DNA from 2 places in the Sphingomonas sp. Leaf38 genome. Region 1 is predicted to be linked to the other one. Evidence: riboswitches for the same ligand, from Rfam matches in the RefSeq annotation. Region 1 holds a riboswitch; the other holds the start of a gene.
What was found. A riboswitch is a leader RNA that binds a small molecule or an ion and turns the genes downstream of it on or off. The one in region 1 is predicted to bind cobalamin.
Positions count from the first base shown of each region.

Region 2: linked by a shared signal. The riboswitch ahead of ASE88_RS04050 (HoxN/HupN/NixA family nickel/cobalt transporter) and the one ahead of ASE88_RS02740 (TonB-dependent receptor) in region 1 are both predicted to bind cobalamin.

Region 1 is NZ_LMLD01000009.1:69,145-74,154, reverse strand. It holds gene ASE88_RS02750 (TonB-dependent receptor) at 1-545, opposite strand, end outside; gene ASE88_RS02745 (FadR/GntR family transcriptional regulator) at 745-1,497, shown strand; partial or broken gene ASE88_RS19340 (xylan 1,4-beta-xylosidase) at 1,928-2,179, shown strand; cobalamin riboswitch at 2,486-2,726, shown strand; gene ASE88_RS02740 (TonB-dependent receptor) at 2,798-5,010, shown strand, end outside.
Region 2 is NZ_LMLD01000009.1:389,220-394,229, forward strand. It holds gene ASE88_RS04040 (TonB-dependent receptor) at 1-1,051, shown strand, start outside; gene ASE88_RS04045 (PepSY-associated TM helix domain-containing protein) at 1,090-2,208, shown strand; cobalamin riboswitch at 2,239-2,458, shown strand; gene ASE88_RS04050 (HoxN/HupN/NixA family nickel/cobalt transporter) at 2,709-3,698, shown strand; cobalamin riboswitch at 3,754-3,971, shown strand; gene cobW (cobalamin biosynthesis protein CobW) at 4,075-5,010, shown strand, end outside.

The DNA of each region.
Region 1 (5,010 bases):
CTGAAGATGTCGGCATTGAACGCGCCGAGCGGCGCCGCTTCGGTCAGGACGGGTTCGGCAAATGCGACGCCGTTCAAGGTCAGACGTGCATATTCGCCCGGCAGGCCACGCAGGTTGATCGTCGCGTTGCGGCCCTCGGCCTCGCGGTTGATCTGAACACCCGGCACGCGCTGCAACGCCTCGCCTACGTTGAGATCGGGAAAGCGGCCCAGACCGTCCGACGAGATACCGTCGGTGATCGCGATTTCCGACCTCTTCGACCGGATCGCGTCGGCGTAGCTCTGCTTGAAACCGGTGACGACGATGTCCGCGGTCGGCTGTTCCGCTGCCTCTGGTTGCGACTGCGGATCGGCGGCAGTGGTCTGTGACGGATTGGCAGGCGTCGCGACGGTCGGCGTGGCCGGATTGGGCGCGGGCAATGCCGGCGTCACGGTCGGTGCAGGCGTGGCGGGCGCTTGCTGTGCAGCGACCGGTATGGCGGTCAACATTGTCGCACCGAGCAGTGCGGCCAGCGTATTCCGACGAATATTCGCAACGTGCGTCATAGACCTCCCCCTATTCTTCCATCGGTCCGATGGTCCGCCGTGGTATGTCCCCGGTCGGTGCCAGCAGTGCATTGCTTGTCATCAGGGCGGCCAATCCCGGGCCTCTCGGCGACGGGAAATTGGCCTCTCCTTTTGGCAAGGCCAATTTGGCCGAATTGGCCTATTGTGTCAATCGGGGTGATGTGGGATCTTCCAAGTAATGAAACAGCGCACGGAAAAGCTTTACCAGCGGGTCGCGTCCGCGATCACCGAAGGTATCGTCCAAGGCCGCTATCGCGTCGGCACGCGCCTGCCTGGCGAACGTGAACTGGCCGAGGACTTTTCGGTCAGCCGCCCGACGGTACGCGAGGCGATGATCGCGCTCGAGATCGGCGGACTGGTCGAGGCTCGCCATGGCTCCGGTCTTTATGTCATTGCGTCGCCGACCGACGTCGCGAACCCGGCGGAGCTGGATGTCGGCGCATTTGAACTGATCGAGGCCCGGATATTGTTCGAGGGCGAGGCAGCCGCGGTCGCTGCGACGGTGATCGACGACGAAACGCTGGCGATATTGGACGGGACACTCGAGGACATGGCATCGGCTCTCCCCGACAGCCCGGAGGCGATGGATGCCGATCGTCGTTTCCATCTCTCGATCGCGGAAGCGACCGGCAACACAGTCATCAGCACCGTCGTCGAGATGCTCTGGAATCTGCGCGAGCAGTCACCCCTGAGTGTGCATATGTTCGCCGAGGCCCGCCGTGAGGGCATCCACCCCCGCGTCGACGAACATCGCCTGATCGTCGAAGCGCTGCGCGCCCGCGATTCCGCGCAGGCGCGCAAGACGATGCGCGATCATCTCCGCCGCGTAGTCGACGACATGCTGGCCGCAACCGAAGTCGAAGTGCTGGAACGCGCCCGATCCGAAATCGAGTCCCAGCGCGGCAAGGTTACCCAACGCCTGACCGCCTGATCGCAAGGACCGACGCTTGAAATTGCGTGAACGGCCGTTGGAGAAGGATTGCAGGCAACGCGGAATGTCCGCGCTTGGTCGATTATGGCGATAAGCTCACCCTGCAACAGTCTCGATGGTCTGATTCAATCTTCGTGAGGTGAGCGGAGACGGGCCAATGATAAGCGAGCGGGCGAGAGCGTCGGAAGCGCTGTTCGACAGCTTCGGCCTTGAGGGCATGTTTCTGCGAACCACATGCTCCCCTCGATCGACCGGTTCGCGACCCTGCCGAGCATCCGCGACCGTCTCAAGCCGTTCCAAGTGCACCTGCGAGGTCCCGACCGCGCCAAGAACGAGTGCCTCCCCGCCTCTACTTCCAGAACCTCCGCGAGAGGCCAAGTTGATCCCGATACCGACGTGCATGCCACCCGCTGAGGCGCCGCGCGGACCTGGCTTTGCGCTCAGGCGTCCGGCCAGTGAGCATGGACGCCGCATGCCGACACGGATCACGAACGCACGCCACATCGTTGCGGTCCCTACCAGCGGCGATGCCGGCAAGACCTGGCAACGCGTGTATCGAGGCATCGAGGTGTCGGGCTATCACCATGATGTCCGGGGCGACTCCCCCATGTTGCGTCCCGACCTCCACTCGGCGGGTAGCGGAGAGGCATGCTTTCGCGACTTCCGGTACGACGCACTTTGACGGGGAACGGCGTTCCGCAGCCAAAGTTTTTGCGCACTCGCCGTTTCTGGAGTCGGTACATAGAACGGCCCCAGATATGCGCCAAGCGCCGGCCGGTCGGCGCAGGCGGCGCAAAACACTGGTCGCCGCAACGTGGAGATGCAGACCGGTTTTTCCCACATCTGACCACCACATGATGATCATGGATGAGCGATCCCTCGCTATGGGGAAAGCCGGTAGGGACGCTAGACCGTGACGTTCGGCTATGGCGATTGCCCGAAGGCATTGGTCGGGATACATCGGCGGCGCTGATCTGCTTTTGAAGCAGGCCGGCATGATCGCGTCGGTGTCCTGAGAGGGACTTAATAGGGAACGCGGTGAAGGTGGTTCGCCGCCTGAATCCGAGGCTGTCCCTGCAACTGTAAGCGGCGAGCGCGATGCATATCGCTCCTTCCCTCATAGGAAGGGGCAGCCACTGGGCCGGACGTAAGTTACGAAGGCCTGGGAAGGCCGTGCATCGTGTGACGACCCGTGAGCCAGGAGACCTGCCGGCGTCTGGTCGCTCTTGCCTGGCCCAGGGGGTGGCCGCGGCACGGTACTCCGTCGAGCGACGACGTGTGCGGTGGGGACCGCACTGGCATGCGTGCCGGTCGCGATGGCGTCCGGCTGGCGCGAATGTCGGCCGTTCGCGGGAGGTCCCTGCCGGGTTCGCTCGACGCCCCGGGGGTTACCGTAATGCCGTTCCAATTGTCTCGCCTCGCGTTCGCGGGCGCTTTGCTGTCGCCTGTTTTCGCAGCACCGCTCAACGCTCAGTCTTTGCCTGCCACCGACAATGAGGACATTCTGGTTATCGGCCAGCATGCCCGCGACACGCTAACCACGCCAAATCAGACCGGCAGCCGCCTGCGCCTCACGCCGCTCGAGACCCCCGCGACGATCTCGGTCATCGATGGCGCCACGATCCGCGCGCGCGGCGACATGTCGGTGATCGACGCGACGAGCCGCGCACCGGGCATCAGCAACGCTGGCAACCCCGGCAATGGCGGCACCGCGCTCGCCGCACGAGGCTTCAGCGGTCAGGGATCCGTGCTCCAACTCATCGACGGCATAAGGCTGTTTCCGGCTGCCGGCACGATTACCTTCCCGACCGATCCTTGGATGGTCGAACGAATCGACGTCCTGAGCGGCCCGGCCTCGGTTCTCTACGGCCAGGGTGCGCTGGGCGGCGCGGTCAATGTCCTGATGCGCAAACCCCATACGCAGCAGACGCAAATGGAAGGCGAGATCGGCTATGGCTCGCAGGACAGCTTGCATGTGGCGGCCGGCGCAGGGGGGCCGATCACCGAGCGCCTCTCCTACCGGATCGACGGCAGCTATCGGCGGTCCGACGGCTATGTCGATCGTGGCCAGTCGCGCAGCCATGCCGTCTCGGGGACGCTGCGCTGGGCACCGACCGACACGCTCGTCATCACCGCGCGGGACGATTACGGCGATCAGAAGCCGATGCGCTATTTCGGTACGCCGCTGATCGGCGGACGGCTCGACGACCGCATCCGGAAACGCAACTACAACACGCGCGACGGCTATATTCGCTACCGCGACAACCGCACCAGCCTGCAGGTCGACTGGACGCCGAACGACATGGTCACCGTCAGCAACCAGGCCTATCGCCTCACCTCCAAACGCTCCTGGCTCAATCTCGAAAGCTATTGCTGGATCGCCGCGGACGGCGTCTGCGCCAACGCCAGTGGCAACACCGGCACACCGGGCGGCATCCTGCGTACCGACATGACCGGGATCGTCCACGACCAGACGCAATGGGGCGATCAGGGCAGCGTGACGCTCAGGACGGACGTCGCCGATGGCGTCGGCAACGACCTTATCGTGGGCTTCGACGTCAACCTCATCAAACTGACCTATTCACACAATTTCGGGTCTGATCCCCAGATTTTGGAGGTCGATCCCGCGGCGTTCGATCCCGGTCTGATCATCGACACACAGGGCATCGCACCGCGTTATCGCACACGCACCACCGAATATGCGGTCTTTGCCGAGGACCGGCTGAAGCTCGGGACGCACGTCTCGATCGTCGGTGGCGTGCGCTACGAGCGTGACACGATCCGCCGCTGGTGGATCGATGATCCAGGCGGCGTCAGCACCGAGACGTTCGCGCTCGACAAGCGGCTGCACAATGTGACCTGGCGGGTCGGGAGCGTCTATCAGCCGATCCCGACGGTGTCGCTCTATGCGCAATATGCCACCGGCGTGGACCCGCTGGGGACGCTGACCACCTATTCGACCGGGCAGGTGCAGTTCAGCAACGCGGTGGGCGATCAGGTCGAGGTCGGCGCCAAGGCGGTGTTCCTCGACGGTCGCGGCACCGCCACCCTCGCCGCCTACCGCATCGTCAAGAAACGCCTGCTGGCACAGTTGACCCCGACAAGCCCGGTCGAGCAGGTCGGCCAGCGATCGGCCAGGGGTATCGAGGCTGCGGTGTCGCTCGATCTGCCTTACGGTGTCGGGATCGATGCAAACGGCAGCGTGCTCGACGCGACGTTCGACGACTTCGTCTCCGGCGGCTCGATCTTCAACGGCAATACCCCGCCGGACGTGCCCGAGACGCTCGCCAATCTCTGGCTGCGCTGGAACGCCACGCGTGCGCTCCAGGCACGCGCCGGGCTGCGCTACGTCGGGCGCCGCTATTCGGACAACGCCAACAGCTTCCGCGTCCCCAGCTACACCACGGTCGATGCCACGCTTTCCTATGCGGTGACGCGACGCCTCGCGGTCGATATCCACGCCTACAACCTGTTCGACCGGGCCTACGCGTTAAGCACGTACAACAATCAGCA
Region 2 (5,010 bases), 320 kb from region 1:
ATGGCAATATGGCGCGACCGCCGCGCTCCACTACCACCCCCGCGTAGAGTTTTTCCACGCGCTGATGCTCGAGGCGGGCGGCGACGTGCAGGTGCAGGACAACAGGAGCCTGCGCTGGCTGACCGACCGGCGCACATTAACCAGCCAGACGCGCAACCAGGATTTCGGGCTGACGGTCTATGGCGGCTATATCCAGGCGGTGATCGAGCCGACCGACTGGATCAAGATCACCCCCGCCTGGCGGATCGACCGCGTCGAGGGCCATTTCGCCAATCGCCTGACGGGCACGACCGCGCCGATCAACGACTATGGCACGATCAGCCAGCCCAAGCTGAGCGTCGCGATCACGCCCGTGACCGGCGTCACCGCCTATGCCAATTACGGACGCACCTTCCAGATCGGCGCTGGCTCGGCCTCGTATCTGGTGCCGCCACGGACGACTGACGTCGCACCCTCGATCAACAAAGGCTATGAAGCGGGCATCAAGCTGACCAGCGGGCGCTGGCTCGAAGCGCGCGTCGCACTGTGGCAGCAGACCGCGAGCGGCGAGCTGAAGCGGCGGCTGAACGATCCCTCCGGCGATGTCGACAATCTCGGCCGGACGCGGCGCCGCGGTATCGATCTGCAGCTCGATCTGAAGCCGGTCCGTACCGTCGCGCTGTGGGGCAGCTATTCGCACCAGACCGCGCGGATCGTCACGCCCGAGCCGGCAACCCCGTCGCAGGCGGGCAACGCGATCGACCATGTCCCGCAGAACGTCTTCTCGGGCGGGCTCGACGTCACGCCCGGCCCCAAGGTCAGGCTATCCTTATGGGGTAACGGCCAGTCGAGCTACGAACTCGATCCCGCCAACACGCAGGGCCGCTACGGCGAGTATGTCGTCCTCAATGCCGAGGTCGCGTACAAGCTGACGCCGAAGATCGAGGTCTCCGCGCAACTCAAGAATCTCGCGAACGAGCGCTACGAGTATGTCTGGTACGACGGTACGCAGCGGCTCCACGCACCTGCCGATCCGCGCTCGCTGTTCGGTGCGGTCCGGTTGACGCTCTGATGCCGCGCCGACCGCCACTTCGCGCCATCGTGCGGCGCGTGCATCTCTGGCTCGGTCTGTTGATCGGCGCGCTGTTCGCGTTCGCGGGGCTGACCGGTAGCATACTCGTCTTCTATCCTGAGATCGACGCGGCGCTGAACCCGGCGCTGAACCCGGCGTTGCACGCGGTGCCGGACGGTGAGCGCGCGCCCTCCTGGCAGGCGATCGTCGACACGCTCCACCGCGAGCATCCCACTCGCACCGGCGCATGGCGGATCGAGGTGACCGGGGATGGCGGCGCGGTCCCGGTGCGCTATTATCAGCCAAGGGAAACCGCGGGCCACGATTTCGCGCCGTTCCTCGTCTGGGTCGATCCGGTCCGCCTGACCACGATCCGCACCGGATTCTGGGGCGATACGGTCGTCACCTGGATCTACGATCTCCATTACCGGCTGCTGCTGGAGAAGCCCGGTGGCGTCGTCATGGGAATCGCAGGCATCGTCATGCTCGGGCTGATCGCCAGCGGGATCTGGGCATGGTGGCCGCGCCCCGGCAGCTGGTGGCGCGCACTGCGCTTCAAGCACGACGCCGCGCCGCTCCGCCGTCTGTATGACTGGCACAAGCTGATTGGTCTGGGCGGCGCGCTCCTCGTGCTCGTCGTCACCGCTACCGGGGTGATGCTCGACCTACCCGATCAGACCCGGTTCGTGATCGCGCGCGCCTCGCCGCTCTACCGGACGCCGCCGCTGGCCGTGGTGGCACGCGGCGCGCCCCTGGCGATCGATCGCTTGGTCGCCATAGCCGAACACGTCTTCCCCGGGGCCGCGCTCGCCTGGATCGAGACTCCCGCCTCGCGGACCGGCGCCACGCGGATCAACCTCGCGCAGGACGGCGAGCCCAGCCGCCGTTTCCCGCGCACCAATGTCTGGCTCGATCCCTATACCGGCGCCGTCCTCGCGACGCGCGACGGTCTTGCCGATACAGGCGGCGACGTCGTGATGAACTGGCTCCACCCGCTCCACGGCGGCGAGGCGCTGGGGCTGACGGGGCGCATCCTCGCCTTCGTCGCTGGCCTCGTTCCGATCGCGCTGTTCGCGACCGGGGTGCTGCGGTGGCACCGCCGCCGCCAGCGCCGCGCGTCGCAAAGGACGATTGGCACTCGGGACGAACCCCGCTAGCACGACGCGCGAGCAGCCGGTTCGACCGGAGGCTCGCTAGATCGCGTCGGTGCCCTTCGGGGCTTGAAGGGGAATGCGGTGCGGAGGGTTCGCCATCCAATGCCGCAGCTGTCCCTGCAACTGTAAGCGGCGAGCGAAACGCACACGCCCTTCGCGACGAGGGGCAGCCACTGGGTCGACGACCTGGGAAGGTGTGGCGTGGAGCCGAGACCCGCGAGCCAGGAGACCTGCCGGCGTCTGGTCGCTCTCGTCCCGGCCCAGGGGGTGGCCGAGGCACGGTGAACGCCGTCTGAGCGACGACCTTGTGGCGGGGGCCGCATCGACGACGCGCGTCGGCCGCTCATGGCGTCCGGTCTTCCTGCGTCCCGGCCGCATGCGGCAGGTCCCCGTCCTCGTCGGACGCCGGGGAGTTCTGCATGACGACGATGACGATCGATAAGCCCGCCAAGAAGACGTCCGGCAAGCCGGCACGGATGGCCACGCGCAAACGCATCGGCTGGATGTTCGCAAGCCTGGTCGCGGCCAATATCACCGCCTGGGGCTGGGCGTTCTCGCTGTTCCATGCGCAGCCGCTGATGCTCGGCACCGCGTTGCTCGCCTGGGGGCTGGGCCTGCGCCACGCAGTCGATGCGGATCATATCGCCGCGATCGACAATGTGACGCGCAAGCTCATGCAGGACGGCCAGCGCCCGATCACGGTCGGCTTCTGGTTCGCGATCGGCCATTCGGGGATCGTGCTGATCGCCGCGGTCGCCATCGCACTCACCGCCAGCGCACTGGCGCAGTTCGAGGCGTTCAAACAGGTCGGCGGCGTGATCGCCACCGTCATCTCCGCGGTGTTCCTGTTCACGATCGCGGCGATGAACCTCGTCATCCTGCGCTCGGTCTGGCGGACCTTCGGCCATGTCCGCAGCGGCGGCGTCTATGTCGAGGAAGACCTCGATCTGCTGCTCGGCAACCGCGGCCTGCTGGCGCGCCTATTCCGGCCGATGTTCCGGCTCGTTACGCGCAGCTGGCATATGGCGCCGCTCGGATTCCTGTTCGGGCTCGGCTTCGATACCGCAACCGAGGTCGCGATCCTCGGCCTGTCCGCAAGCCAGGCCGCGGACGGTCTGTCGATCGGCACCATCCTCGTGCTCCCGATCCTGTTCGCGACGGGCATGGCGCTGGTCGACACGGCGGACGGTGTCGTCATGCTCGGCGCGTATGAATGGGCGTTCGTGAAGCCGATCCGCAAGCTCTACTACAACATCACGATCACGCTGATCTCGGCAATCGTCGCGATCGCGATCGGCGGGATCGAGACGCTGGCGCTGCTGGGTGCCAAGCTCGGCCTGTCGGGGGGCGTGTGGGACCTGGCGGCCGCGCTGGGCGAGAATTTCAACGGCCTCGGCTTTGCGATCATCGGCCTGTTCGTGTTGTGCTGGGTGCTGAGCTTTGCGATCTATCGCTGGAAACGCTTCGACGAGATCGAGGTCGTGCACGGATAGCTGGCGGCCCGGTGAAAAGTCCTTTAGGTCCCACCCCGAGGCTCGGTTTTACCGAACTTCAACAGATCGCGCCGGTGCCCTTCGGGGCTTGAAAGGGAATGCGGTGCGGGAGGATGTCCTCCCAATGCCGCGGCTGTCCCTGCAACTGTAAGCGGTGAGCGAGACGCACAGGCCCTTCGCGAGGAGGGAAGCCACTGGGTCCAAGACCTGGGAAGGCGTGTGTCGAGCTTTGACCCGTGAGCCAGGAGACCTGCCAGCGTAACGGTCGCTCTTGCCTTGATCCAGGGGATGGTCGCGGCACGGTACTCCGTCTGAGCGACGAACGCGTGCGGCCGAAAGGTCGTGCGTGCCTGCGTATGCTCGAAGGAGAACAAGAATGTCGGACCGCTCGCCCACTTTGGCAAAAGTCCCCGTCACCATCGTCACCGGCTTTCTCGGCGCGGGCAAGACGACGCTCATCAGCCACCTGATCCGTAACGCGGGCGGCCGCCGGCTGGCGGTCGTGGTGAACGAATTCGGCACGCTCGGCATCGATGGCGACATCCTCAAGGGTTGCGCGATCCCCGATTGCCCCGCGGAGAACGTCGTCGAACTGGCCAATGGCTGCATCTGCTGCACCGTCGCCGACGATTTCATCCCGACCGTCGAGACTTTGCTCGCACTCGACCCGCGCCCGGATCACATCCTGATCGAGACGTCGGGCCTCGCGCTCCCCAAGCCGCTGCTTAAGGCGTTCGACTGGCCCGCGATCCGCTCGCGCATCACCGTCGACGGCGTCATCGCGCTTGCCGATGCGGAGGCGGTCGCCGCCGGCCGGTTCGCGCCCGACATCGCCGCGCTCGATGCGCAGCGCGCGGCCGATCCGAGCGTCGATCACGAGACGCCGCTCTCGGAAGTGTTCGAGGACCAGCTCGCCTGCGCCGATCTCGTCCTGCTCACCAAGGTCGATCTCGCCGGTCCCGAGGGCGTCGCCAAGGCGCGGGCGGTCATCGCCGCCGAGTCCGCCCGCCCGCTTCCGGTGATCGACCTGACCGACGGCATCATCGACCCGCGCGTGATCCTCGGCCTGAACGCCGCTGCCGAGGACGACATCGCCGCCCGCCCCTCGCATCACGACGGCGAGGACGATCACGAGCATGACGATTTCGACAGCGTCGTCGTCGCGCTGGGCGAGATCGCCGATCCGGCCGAGCTTGCCGCCAGGATCGAGGCGCTCGCCCGCAGCGCCGACATCCTGCGCGTGAAGGGCTATGCCGCGGTCATCGGCAAGCCGATGCGCCTGCTCGTCCAGGCAGTCGGCGCACGCGTCCGC